One region of the Sulfitobacter pontiacus genome, then DNA from elsewhere that is predicted to be linked to it. Evidence: riboswitches for the same ligand, from Rfam matches in the RefSeq annotation. Region 1 holds a riboswitch; each other region holds the start of a gene.
The links. Region 1 has a riboswitch for cobalamin ahead of AB1495_RS04105 (DUF1636 domain-containing protein). Riboswitches for the same ligand answer to the same signal wherever they lie in the genome.

Region 1 (4,501 bases):
GCGCATGGGCCATGTTCCAACCTTTGCCGGGGTAGGTGGACAGCACCACCCCCACAGACTTTGCCGCGTTGTCCTGCACCCCTAGCTGGTGCAAGCGCTGCACGCGATCGGCGATAAAATCCACGCGGTTCGCGTCGGCGCGATGGGCGAAACGGCTGTATTGCAGCGCCTCGTCCCGTTTGCCGGGCTGCTTAAAGCTGACGACACCGCCGAACAGACGGCCATCCACCTCGGGCAAGACGACATGCATCGCCAGATCGGTGGGCGACAGCCCGCGCTCTGATTCGGCCCAATCGCGCCGACGCGCGGTCGATAGGGCGACCTGCACCACGGGGCAATCCGATGCGCCCAGGACCGAGGGTTCATCCGGCCCGCGCTGGGCGGAGAAAGCGGTGGCGTTCACGATCACCGCCGGATCAAGCCGGGCGATCTGCTGCGCGATCCACGGCGCGGTGTCCCCCTTGAGGCTGGGCGCGAAGAGCCCCACGGCGTCAAAGCCGCGCGCGTCGAGTGCGGTGATCAGCGCATCCACAGGATCGGTATCGGCAGCCGTCAAATAGGACCGGTAGAAGGTCACAATGGCGCGCGGCTTGTCAGATGGTTCCGGCGCGGGGATCACACCGGTGTGGGGGCGGTAGAACCCCGCCTCGGGCACGGTCTTGGCCCCTTTGGCCGGCCCCGCGTAAAGCCCTGCGGCCAGCGACAGCTGCGCCAGTGCCGCCTGCGCAGCCACCGCCCCGCCCGTATCGCACAGATGTTGCAAGCGTCTTAACGTCGAATGCGGCAGCGTCGACAGTGCGTCGAGCCGCGGGTCGGGTTGGCCGTCCGCAGGCAGCACCGCCAGCGCGATCTGCTGTTTGCGCGCCATATCCTGCAAGGTCGCCAGCCCGTAAGGCCAATAGCTTTCGCCCCCGATCAGCCGCACCAATACCGCCTTGGCCCCTGCAAGGGTCTGTTCGGCATAGGTATCGACCGACAACGGATGTTTCAGCGCGACCAGATTGGCCAGCCGCAACGACGGCAAGCCCCCTTCCGCACGATGCCAGCCCGCCGCGAAAGCCCCCAGATCACTGTCCGAAAAGGACAGCACCACCAGATCCGCCGGCGTCTGCCCCAGGTCTTGGGGCAGATCGCTTTGGTCCAGTCCGTGGCTTTCGCGAAAGACGACATGCATGGCGGCTTAGCCCTCCAGCACCGCGCGGATCGCGGCTTCGTTCACGTGATCATGCTCTGCGATCACAACCAGTTGGCTGCGGCGCGGCGTGTCCCCCCAAGGGCGGTCGAACTGGCTGCGCACGCGCTCGCCCACGGCCTGCACAAGCAGACGCATCGGTTTGTCCTGAACGGCGATATACCCTTTGACGCGCAGGATTTTCTGTTCGCGCGCCAAGCGCAACACGGCGGCCTCAAGGGTGGCGACATCGGCGACCTCGCCCATGTCGATCACCACGCTTTCAAAGTCGTCATGTTCGTGATCATCATGCCCGTCGTGGTGGCTGGGGCGCGCGTCGATGTCATCTTCGGCGGCGGCTTCCAGACCCAGCACAACGCGCGGGTCGATCACGCCTTCGGTCATCGGAATGATCGGCAGCTTGCGCGGCGCATGCGCCTCGATCACCTTGCGCGCAGCCTCGACGCCCTCGGGGCCCGCCAGATCGGCCTTCGACAGCAGCACGATGTCGGCGCAGGCGATTTGGTCTTCAAACACCTCGGACAAAGGCGTTTCGTGGTCCAGACTGTCGTCGGCATCGCGCTGCGCGGCCACGGCCTCCAGATCGGGGGCGAACTGCCCGCTGACCACGGCTTCGGCATCGGCAAGCGTAATCACGCCGTCCACGGTGATGCGCGACCGGATCGCTGGCCAGTCAAACGCCTTGAGCAAGGGCTTTGGCAGCGCCAGCCCCGACGTCTCGATCAGGATATGATCAGGCGTTTCGGGCAGGGCCATCAGGGCTTCGATGGTGGGGATAAAGTCATCGGCCACGGTGCAGCAGATACAGCCGTTTGCCAGCTCGACGATGTTCTCGGCGGGGCAATTGTCAATCGCGCAGGATTTCAGGATGTCGCCATCCACACCGGCGGTGCCGAATTCATTGACCAGCACGGCCAGACGCTTGGAGCCCGCGTTCTCCATCAGGTGACGGATAAAGGTGGTTTTGCCAGCGCCCAGAAAGCCGGTGATCACGGTAACGGGGATTTTGGTAAGGTTGGTCATTCGGTAGGCTCCTGTGGGGGAATGCGGGCGATGGATTGTTTGCGGAAGACCACGGGGCGTTCGCGCCAGGGCACCACGCCATCAGAGGTCTGGGCATAGGCAGAGACGCCATTCACGATATCGGACAAATGCGCGTCAGTGTCGAGATCGCCATACACATAAGTCCAGCGCGACGGCCCACCCGACAGGACCATCGAACAGCCCCGCGAACAGGCCGACAGACATTCGGCTCCGCGCAGCTGCACACCGTCGGGCAGATGCCCCGACAGCGCGTCAAACAGCTGTTGGCCGGGGCGCGGCGCGTCCTCGGCGGTGATCTGACCTGCGCGACAGGTGGTGCAGATGGTGACGGTGACCGGTTGATCCGTGGTGGTCATATCTTGCCTCATACGTCGATGGGCCAAGGGGGATCGCCAGCAGCGAACGACATGCGAACAGCGTTCTAGGCCAGTCGCGAAACACCCCGTTCGCCCGTTACAAACTATGCTGGCAGGTCTCCCGGCTTGCGGATCTAAGGCAGCTTGCCTTGCGAACCTTCACCTTCCCAGCCTGCGGGCCAGTGGTTGAAAGCTCTCTCCGGTCACGGTCGCGGGGGCGGCTGCGCTTGGCGCTGACCCAAGGCTGGATCAATGCGTATCGCGTTCCCTCTTCGCCTGTCTGGGACAGGAACCAACATACGCCCTGCATTGGTCATTTGCCCGCCTCTGTCAAGCTGCGCCTGTCATAACGCAGGGGCCAAACCCGCTTTGCGCGGATTTTCCCGCGGGCGACCAATGCGCAGGGGGCACGCGCGGACGCTTGACGGGATCACCGCAGGCTGACACCAATGACTGCACAAAAAACACGAGGTCCCGCCATGCCCACCCGCGCCATCATGATCCAGGGCACCGGATCGAATGTGGGGAAATCCATGCTGGTGGCGGGCCTGTGCCGCGCGGCCACGCGTCGGGGGCTTTCCGTCGCGCCGTTCAAGCCGCAGAACATGTCGAACAACGCCGCCGTCACCGAGGACGGCGGAGAGATCGGCCGCGCACAGGCCCTGCAAGCGATCGCCTGCAGACGGCCCCTGTCGGTGCATATGAACCCCATCCTGCTGAAACCCGAAACCGACAGCGGGTCGCAGGTGATCGTGCAAGGGCAGCGCCACAGCACCCTGCAAGCGCGTGACTTCAGCAAGGCCCGCGCAGGGTTGATGGCCCCCGTGCTCGAAAGCTTCGGTATCCTCGGGCAAAGCGCCGATCTGATCATCGTTGAAGGGGCGGGCAGCCCGGCTGAAACGAACCTGCGCCAGAACGACCTTGCCAATATGGGCTTTGCCCGCGCCGCAGGTGTCCCCGTTGTCTTGGCCGGAGATATCAACCGTGGCGGCGTCATCGCCCAGATCGTCGGCACCCAAGTGGTGATGGACCCAAAGGACGCGGCAATGATCACCGGCTTTCTGGTCAACAAGTTCCGCGGCGATGTCAGCCTTTTTGACGACGGCTACCGCGAGATTGAACGCCGCACCGGCTGGACGGGGTTCGGCACATTGCCGTGGTTCGCCAACGCGCATCTGCTGCCCGCCGAAGACGCGGTAGACCTGTCGCGCGCGCCCTCCGACGGGGGGTTCCACATCGTCTGCCCCATGCTCTCGCGCATCTCGAACTTCGACGACCTCGACCCGCTGGCGGCGGAGGCTTCGGTGCGGCTGACCATGGTCCCCCCCGGCACGCCGCTGCCCGCGGACGCCGATCTGGTGATCCTGCCGGGCACGAAATCCACCCGCGGCGATCTGGCTTTCCTGCGCGCCCAAGGCTGGGACATCGACCTTTATGCCCATGTGCGGCGCGGCGGCGCGGTGCTGGGAATTTGCGGCGGCTACCAGATGCTGGGCCGGTTTATCGAGGATCCGCAGGGCTTCGAGGGACCTGCGGGCCGCGAAGAGGGGCTGGGCCTGCTGGATGTTGAAACCCGCATGGCCCCGGACAAGACCCTGACCCGCGTCACCGCCGACCATGCCGCCACGGGCACGCAGATCGACGGCTATGAAATCCACATCGGACAGACGGTGGGGGCCGATTGCGCCACGCCCTTTGCGCATATCAACGGCATCCCCGACGGGGCAGGGTCGCGCGATGGCAAGATCACCGGCACCTATCTGCACGGGCTCTTTACCAACGATAGTTTCCGCAGTGCCTGGTTGGCGCAACTGGGGCTGGGGGCAGGGCCGACCTCCTACAGTCAGACCGTGGAAGATACGCTCGACGCGCTGGCCGACCATATGGAAACCCATCTGGACGTGTCCGC
Region 2 (4,501 bases), 1.1 Mb from region 1:
GGGGCGGCGGGGGGTATCAGGTGCTTTGACTGGCAAAGCACACACGTCGGTAAGGGTTGCGTTATTGCGTCTTCATCTCGGCGCGCAGGCCGCGGAAGATTGCGTAGCACAGGAACAGCAGCACCACAGTAAACGGCAATCCGGTTGAGATAACCATCGACTGAAGCGACTTGAGCCCGCCCGCAGACAGCAGCAATACGATCGCTACGGCACCTTCGAAGATGCACCAGAACACGCGCTGTGGCGCAGGTGCATCGACCTTGCCGCCTGCCGTGATCGTATCGATCACCAGCGAGCCGGAGTCAGACGAGGTCACGAAGAACACGATGACCAAGACGATCCCGATCAGCGATGTGATCCCGGCAAGTGGCAGCGCATCCAGCATAGCGAACAACTGGCGTGGCAGCTCGGCTTCTTGCGCGGCTGTGTAGCCGTCGCTGATCACCTGATCGATTGCCATGCCACCAAAGACGCTCATCCACAGGACGCAAACGAGGCTCGGGATCAGCAGAACGCAGGTCAGGAACTCACGTACGGAACGGCCACGGCTGACGCGGGCGATGAACATGCCGACGAAAGGCGACCAGCTGATCCACCATGCCCAGTAGAACGATGTCCAGCCTTGCATAAAGTTCACGTCTTCACGGCCGATCGGATTGGACAGACCGGGCAGATATTCCGCATAGGCCAGCAGCGATGACCCGAAAGTCGACAGGATCGCCAGCGTTGGTCCGACCAGCAGCACGAAGGCCAACAGCAAAAACGCCAGACCCATGTTGATCTCTGACAGGACTTTGACACCGCCATCAAGGCCGCGCAGCACGGACACGGTCGCAATCGCGGTGATGCCGGTGATCAGCAGAACCTGAGTTGTTGGACCAACCGCCACACCAAAGAGCTCGTTCAAGCCCGCGTTGGCTTGCGTGGCGCCCAGACCAAGCGATGTCGCCAGACCAAAGAGCGTTGCAAATACGGCGAGAATGTCGATCACGTGACCGGGCCAGCCCCAGACGCGTTCCCCCAGGATCGGGTAAAAGGCAGAGCGGATAGTCAGGGGAAGACCCTTGTTATAGCTGAACAGCGCCAGCGCCAGACCAACAACGGCATAGATCGCCCAGGGGTGCAGGCCCCAGTGGTAGATCGTGGCCGCCATACCCAGACGCACCGCTTCGGCCTGATCGCCCGCGGCCGCGCCCAAAGGTGCCCAATCGGTGCGCAGGCCGTCTTCGCCAACAGCGGTGCCGCCCATGGAGCTCGAGAAATGCGATAGCGGTTCAGAGACGCCATAGAACATCAGACCGATGCCCATGCCCGCCGCGAACAGCATCGAGAACCATCCAAGGTAGGTATAGTCGGGGCTTGCTTCGGCCCCGCCAAGACGCACACGGCCCAAAGGCGTGATGATCAGGAACAGGCAGAACAGCACAAAGATGTTGCCGGCAGAGATAAAGAACCAGTCAAAGCCCTTTGTCACCGACGAGAACAGCCATGTGAACAGCGCGCCAGACTGTTCGGGCAGCGCGAGTGTATAGAATACAAAGGCAACAATACACACACCCGAGATCGCGAAGACCGGGTTGTGAATGTCGAAGCCGAAGGGCCCCACGCTGCCTTCTTTGTTGTCTTGGCCGATCTCGTAATCCGTGTCGATTACGGCAGCGGCCCCGTCGGGTGTCGGGATACCCGGCGACGTTTCATCTGTCATTAGATGCTCTCCATTTTATGTATTTGCGACTAATCATAGCGCAACTCCGACAAAACGACCACCGCTGCGCGGGAATTAAGTAAATGAATATCATGGCTTAGCCCCCGGATGCGGGCTTGACGCCCCGTTTGCGGGTCGCGGGCTATGCGTTTTTTCCGTGCTTTACCGCGAATCCCCTCTTTGGATTCGGGTGAAACAACGGGGCGGATCCGCGTGCCGCAATGCCCAAGCCCGTCTGAACGGAGGGGGCAACCGCACCGCGGGATAGCGCCCTATCCCAAAAGATATGCCGTCCTATCCGTCCATGGCCCCGACCCACCTGCTTGCGCAAATGAAAGCGTGGGCGTCTGCGGTCACCATGGTCCCATGACAAATTTTTTCATCATGGGGGATGATATGAAAGTTACTTGCACACTACCAATTATCGCAACCGCGGCACTTCTGGCCGCTACCACTGTCAGCGCCGAAGGGTTCAGCCTGTCCGGTGCGCGCTCTGCCATGCAAAGCGACATCTCGTTCAACGTCATGCAATCCGCAGGGCAGGGGCAGATCAAGCTGCGCCATAAGGTCCAGCCCAAAGCGCAGGTCCGGTCCAAGACCGTGAGCAGCCGCAGCCGGTCTTTCCAAGAGCTCAGCGGGGTCAGCACTGCCGCCGACCTTAAAAGTCTCATCGCTTGGGCCGAGGCAGGTCCGAAGGGCTATGACGCCGTGCAATACGGGGCCAAACGGCTGCCGCCACAGCGTCCGACGCAAATGACCATCGGCGAGATCTACCGCTGGATCGACCGCACGCCGGGCCAACCGCATGCCATCGGTCGATATCAGTTCATTCCGTCCACACTGCGCAGTCTGGTGCGACAGGCGGGCCTGAGCAAGAATGACCGCTTTACCTCGGCGGTGCAGGACGGGCTGGCGGATATCCTTCTGGTCGATGCGGGGTTTAACGCCTTCAAGAAAGGCAAGATCAGCCGCCACCGCTTTATGGAAAACCTCGCGCGTATCTGGGCTGGTTTCCCGACCTCTAACGGGCGGTCCTATTATCACGGCTATGCAGGCAACAAGGCCGTCATCTCGTGGAACGAGTTCGACGCCGTAATGAAGAAGATTTTCGCAACCAAACGCGGCTGATCCCCGCGTTAGGGCTTGTTCCGGGCGGACAGCCGTGGCCCAATGGCCGGGTCTGGTGTCCGCCCCGCGGAAGAATCGGGAAGCTGGTGAAACTCCGGCACGTGCCCAACGCTGTAATGGGGATGGTTTGCGCATAGGCCACTGGATTATTCCGGGAAGGCGCGCGGACCAGACGACCCTAAGTCAGAAGACCGGCCAGACAGTACAGCTTGCCCCGCATGGACAGCGGGATTGGCGCATAAACGTATTGTTGGGGACTGAACAATGCCGATACCCTCTGCGCTGGCACCCGCCGCGCCTTTTTCAGATGCTGAACGCGACGCCGTCTACAAGGCGATCTTTACCCGCCGCGATGTACGCGATCAGTTTTTACCCGATCCAGTGGCCGAGGATGTGTTGCACCGCATACTGACCGCCGCGCATCACGCACCGTCCGTCGGGTTGTCACAGCCGTGGAATTTCATCGTCATCCGCGATCAGGCCGCACGCGATCAGGTCTGGCAAGCCTTCAACCGCGCCAACGAGGAAGCCGCCCAGATGTTCGAGGGCGACCGCCAGACAACCTACAGGTCGCTGAAGCTCGAAGGCATCCGCAAGGCGCCGGTCAATATCTGCGTGACCTGTGACCGCAGCCGTGGCGGTAAGGTCGTGCTGGGGCGCACCCATAATCAAAGCATGGATCTTTATAGCACCGTCTGCGCGATCCAGAACCTCTGGCTTGCCGCCCGCGCCGAGGGCATCGGGATGGGCTGGGTCAGCGTGTTCCGCGATGCCGATCTGCGTGACCTGTTGAAGATCCCCGACCGGATAGAAATCGTCGGCTACCTGTGTCTGGGCCACGTGGACGAGCTTTACCAGACGCCCGAACTTGAGGTGAAAGGCTGGAGCAAACGGCTCCCCGTGGACGAGATGATCTTTGACGGTACGTGGCAGGGCGACCCGTAGTCACCGTCCGTCCCGCTCACGTTGTCATCTCCCGCAGTACGGGTAATTTGCGCGGTCAGCGGAACTATGCCGGTTCCCTGACGTTGCCTTTGTGAAGCCAGTGCATCCCGCGTCTGGCACGCAAAGAGGAAGTATTCAAAATGGGCGGTATCATTTATCTCGTTGGTCTTGTGGTCGTGGTTATGGCGGTGCTGTCGCTGGTCGGCTTGGCGTAAGCAAACGCCGGGGAGGCATTTACATGAACACGACACTCACTGAAAAAACTGCCGATGGATCCTATGTCGACTGGCCCGCAATTTTCGCGGGCACTGTTGTCGCTGTGGCGATTGGCCTCTTGCTGACCACCTTCGGCGCGGCACTTGGCCTGTCGTCGATCACGCTGGACGGAACCGACAATTCATCGACGCTTGAACTGGTGCTGACCGCGCTGTGGATGGTGATCACGCTGGTCGCCTCCTATCTGGCCGGTGGTTATATCGCGGGCCGCATGCGCCGCCGCGTCGAAAGCGCCACGGATGATGAAGTCACTGCACGTGACGGGATCAACGGTCTGGTTGTTTGGGGCCTCGGCTCTGTGATCACCGCCGTGATGCTATCAAGCGCGCTGAGCTTTGCAGCCAATACTGCCGGCAACGTCGCAGCGGGTGCAGGCAAAGCGGCTGGTACGGTCGTCGAAGCTGCGGGCTCTGCCGTGGGAGGTGCTGCCTCCGGACTGGCCGATGC
Region 3 (4,501 bases), 1.5 Mb from region 1:
AACTGGGACAAGAACTATAGCGCCAACGCGGTCTACAGCCAAAGCAAGCTGGCGCAGATGATGTTTGCCTATAAGCTTCAGGACCGGCTGAAAGCCACCGATAGCCGCGTTGAGGTATACGTCTGCCACCCCGGCGCGTCGGCGACCTCGCTGATCAGCACAAGCGGCGGGCTGTTCACACGGGTCACCTGGTGGATGATGAGCAAGACGCCACTGGTGCAATCCGCCGAAAAAGGCGCGTATCCCGAGGTCATGTGCGCGACCGAAGACGGGTTGGCGCAGCGCGCGCTTTATGGCCCGACCGGATGGATGCAAACCGGAGGGCCCGTTGGCAAAGGCACGCTGAACCCTCATGCCTACGACAAACCCGTGATGGAGAAACTCTGGGCCGTCTCCGAAAAAGCGACGGGTTTTCACTGGGAAATCTAAGGGAAACGCGCGCCCTCATCCCGCGCGCGGCGCGCGTTTCACGCGACGATTCCCCCTCGCCATACGCCCCTTAGAATACGGCATCAAAATCTGTGATTTTTTTGCCGTACTTCCCCGCTTTCTCATGCGGCTTGCACTTGCGCCCGCCGATGGCTTTGCCTAAAGAAGCGCTCACAAGTTAAGTGGCCCGTTCGTCTATCGGTTAGGACGTCAGGTTTTCAACCTGAAAAGAGGGGTTCGACTCCCCTACGGGCTGCCACTTGGTTTTCCTTCCGTTTGTTATGTGCCTCTCGCCCGTTCTGCGGAACCGTGGCCCGCGTTATTTGCCTTTGTCACGCGATGATGACCGCAAAACGCAACTTGACGGGTCGGCGGACAACTGTCATCGAAACCGGGTCGGTTTCCTTCGGGAAATAATAGGGAATTCGCCATCCGCGCTTTGCTGTGGATGAACCGGAACTGCCCCCGCAACTGTAGACGGTGAGCTACCTCCATCATGCCACTGGGCCTAAAGGTCCGGGAAGGCGGGGACAGCCGCGATCCGTCAGTCAGGAGACCTGCCGACACTGAACCTGAAACACCGGGCGGGGTTGCTCGGGAGAGGATGATGATGGGACCGGATCTTACCACACGCGCAGACCAAAATGCGCCCGCGCGCCGTTTGGCTGGCCCCTTCTCTTTCTATTCAAAGACCCCGGCATCGGACCAACCGGAGCCCTTGATATGAAAACATTTTTTTCCATCCTGACCCTGATTGCGAGCCTCGCAGGCAGCACCGCGCTTGGCGCAGAGACAGACTATCCGCTGACCATCGACAACTGCGGCCATACGCTCAGCTTTGATGCGGCGCCCCAGACCACCGTGACCATCGGGCAATCCACGACAGAGATCCTGTATCTGCTGGGTCAACAGGACCGGATCGCGGGAACCTCTGTCTGGTTCAGCCCCGTTTTGCCAGAGTTCAAAGACACCAACGATGCGATTGAACGGCTGGCGGACAACGATCCCAGCTTTGAAAGCGTGTTGGGCAAACGCCCCGATCTGGTCACCGTGATGTATGAATGGCACGTCGGCCCCGAAGGTATGGTCGGCACCCGCGACAGCTTTCACGAGGTGGGCGTGCCGACCTATGTGATGCCCACCGATTGCGCGGCCAAGGATAATTCTGTCGGCGCGGACGGCACGCGATCTGAACTGTTCACGACCCAGCAGCTGTATACCAGCATCGAAGAGCTCGCCCTCATCTACAACGCGCAAGACGCCGGTGCCACGCTGCTGGCAGACCTGCAATCGCGCGAGGCAAAGGCGGTCGAGAAAGCCAAATCGCTGAACCTGCCCCAAGGCACCTCGGCGCTGTTCTGGTTCTCGTCGTCCGAGATGGCGGCGGACCCTTATGTCGCAGGTCAACAGGGTGTGCCCGCCTATATGATGGACAAGCTTGGCGTTGAAAACGTCGTGACCTCGGCCGAGGAATGGCCGCTGGTCGGATGGGAGACTCTGGCAAAATCCGACCCGACTTTCATCGTGCTCGCCAAAATGGACCGCCGCCGCTTCCCTGCGGATGACATCGAGAAAAAGCGCGCCTTCCTGATGAACGATCCCGTCGCCCGCGAGATGACCGCGGTGAAAGAGGGCCGCATCATCACCATGGACGCCCATGCGATGGACCCGACCGTGCGTGCGATCTATGCGTTGGAAACGATGGCTGACGCGCTGTCCGGTTTTGATCTGGCCGAATGACCGCAATCGACCGCTCTGTGATGCGCAGGCCGCAGTGGCACTGGTGGGTGATCATCCCGCCGGTGCTGCTGGCCGCACTGCTGTTTGGTGCGGCCATCGGCGAGGTCTCTATCCCGCCGCTGGTGGTGCTGAAGGTGCTGGCCAACAAGGCGCTGAACGCGGGCTATGCGGTGGACAAGATCGACGAGGGCATCGTGTGGAACTACCGCATGGCGCGGGCCGTGGTGGCAATGTGCTGCGGCGCCGGTCTGGCGCTGTCGGGCGTCGTGCTGCAAGCACTGCTGCGCAATGCGCTGGCGGATCCCTATCTGCTGGGCATCTCTGCGGGGGCGTCCACCGGCGCTGTTGCGGTGACCATCCTCGGGCTGGGGGGTGGTGCTATCTCGCTGTCTATCGGTGCGTTCAGCGGGGCGCTGGTGGCTTTCGCTTTTGTGGCCTTGCTGGCGCAGGCGGCAGGGGGCGGTGTGGGCCTGCGGGCCGCGGGCGTGATCGTGCTGGCCGGTATTGCGGGCAGCCAGATGTTCAACGCTCTGACCGCGCTGATGATCACGAAATCGGCCAATGCCGAACAGGCCCGTGCCATCATGTTCTGGCTTTTGGGGAATATGTCGGGCGTGCGCTGGCCCGATGTACTAAGCGCCCTGCCCGCGGCGATGATCGGGCTGCTGGCCTGCCTGTGGCACGCCCGCGCGCTGGATGCCTTTACCTTCGGCAGCGACAGCGCAGCGTCCTTGGGCATTCCGGTGCGCCGCGTGCAGTTGCTGCTGATCGGCACGGCGGCGTTGGTCACGGCGGTAATGGTCTCGGTGGTCGGGGCGATAGGCTTTGTCGGGCTGGTGATCCCCCATGCCATGCGCATCGTCGTGGGTCACCGTCATGCGATCCTTGTGCCGGCATCTGCACTGGCGGGGGCGGTGTTTCTGGTCTTTGCCGATGTGATTTCACGGGTGATTGTACCGGGCCAAGTGCTGCCCATCGGAGTGGTGACCGCTTTGGTCGGCGCGCCGGTTTTCGCGCTGATCCTGATTGGCAAAAGGACGTCGCCATGATTCTGTCCTGTCACGAACTGGGCTGGCGGGTGCGCAACCGCGCCATCGTCAACGACGTGTCCCTGTCCTTGCGGCCGGGCGAAAAGCTGGGGCTGATCGGGCCCAACGGGTCGGGCAAATCCACCTTGCTGCATATGCTTGCCGGCATTCAGAAACCCTCGCGCGGGCGGGTCGAACTGGACGGCGCACCGCTGGCAAAGATGCGCCAGCGCGACATTGCGCAGCGGCTGGCCCTGATCGAACAACACGCCGATACCGCAGATCGCATCACCGTGCGCCACGCCGTTGAACTGGGCCGCACCCCGTGGCTGTCCGCCCTGCGCGGGTGGAGCGCAGGGGACGACGCCATCGTCACGCAGGCGCTGGCGGATGTGGATCTGTCGGGTTTTGGCGACCGCCACTGGCACACGCTGTCGGGCGGTGAACAACAGCGCGTGCATATCGCCCGTGCACTGGCCCAAAGGCCGCAAGTACTGCTGCTGGACGAGCCGACGAACCATCTGGATATCCGCCACCAGCTGTCGATCCTTGAACTGATCCAGCGCTTGCCGACAACGGCGATCATTGCCCTGCACGACCTGAACCAAGCCACGCTCTGCGACCGGATCTGCGTCTTGCAAGAGGGCAAGCTGCGCGCCATTGGCACCCCCTCCGAGATCATGACCGAACCCCTCCTGCGCGAGGTCTTTGGCGTCTGCGGGCATTTCCTTGTCGATCCGACGGATAACGCGCAGGTGATCCGCTTTCACACGGCGACCCATTAAGCGCGCCAACCGGCCACGGCTCTATCCAACTCCTTACACATTTGGTCGGGAACCATCCGTCACGCTACAGGTTTTGCCTGTGGACCCTGAAGGAGTAGCTACAGATGACCGACAAGAAGCAAACCCCTCCCACAACCACAGACGCCGGAATTCGCGTTCAAAGCGATGAACATTCGCTGACCGTCGGCCCCGATGGCCCGATCGTGCTGAATGACCACTATCTGCTTGAACAGATGGCGAATTTTAACCGTGAACGTATTCCAGAGCGCCAGCCCCACGCCAAAGGTTCGGGCGCATTTGGCACCTTCGAGACGACGCAAGACGTGTCGAAATACACGATGGCGAATATCTTCCAGCCCGGCGCGAAATGCGATGTGGTGATGCGGTTTTCAACCGTGGCAGGCGAACGCGGCAGCCCCGATACATGGCGCGACCCGCGCGGGTTCTCGGTCAAGATGTACACCGACGAAGGCATCTTTGACATGGTCGGCAACAACACCCCGATCTTCTTTGTCCGCG

Region 2: another riboswitch for cobalamin. It lies ahead of bluB (5,6-dimethylbenzimidazole synthase); the one in region 1 lies ahead of AB1495_RS04105 (DUF1636 domain-containing protein).
Region 3: another riboswitch for cobalamin. It lies ahead of AB1495_RS11305 (ABC transporter substrate-binding protein); the one in region 1 lies ahead of AB1495_RS04105 (DUF1636 domain-containing protein).

The regions. Positions count from the first base shown of each region.
Region 1 is NZ_CP160849.1:812,890-817,390, reverse strand. It holds gene cobN (cobaltochelatase subunit CobN) at 1-1,174, opposite strand, end outside; gene cobW (cobalamin biosynthesis protein CobW) at 1,181-2,215, opposite strand; gene AB1495_RS04105 (DUF1636 domain-containing protein) at 2,212-2,592, opposite strand; cobalamin riboswitch at 2,686-2,904, opposite strand; gene AB1495_RS04100 (cobyric acid synthase) at 3,072-4,501, shown strand, end outside.
Region 2 is NZ_CP160849.1:1,873,634-1,878,134, forward strand. It holds gene AB1495_RS09195 (BCCT family transporter) at 62-1,705, opposite strand; gene AB1495_RS09200 (hypothetical protein) at 2,072-2,833, shown strand; cobalamin riboswitch at 2,870-3,048, shown strand; gene bluB (5,6-dimethylbenzimidazole synthase) at 3,098-3,778, shown strand; gene AB1495_RS09210 (hypothetical protein) at 4,017-4,501, shown strand, end outside.
Region 3 is NZ_CP160849.1:2,303,424-2,307,924, reverse strand. It holds gene AB1495_RS11315 (SDR family oxidoreductase) at 1-429, shown strand, start outside; tRNA gene AB1495_RS11310 (tRNA-Glu) at 614-688, shown strand; cobalamin riboswitch at 810-1,009, shown strand; gene AB1495_RS11305 (ABC transporter substrate-binding protein) at 1,153-2,169, shown strand; gene AB1495_RS11300 (iron ABC transporter permease) at 2,190-3,218, shown strand; gene AB1495_RS11295 (ABC transporter ATP-binding protein) at 3,215-3,982, shown strand; gene AB1495_RS11290 (catalase) at 4,087-4,501, shown strand, end outside.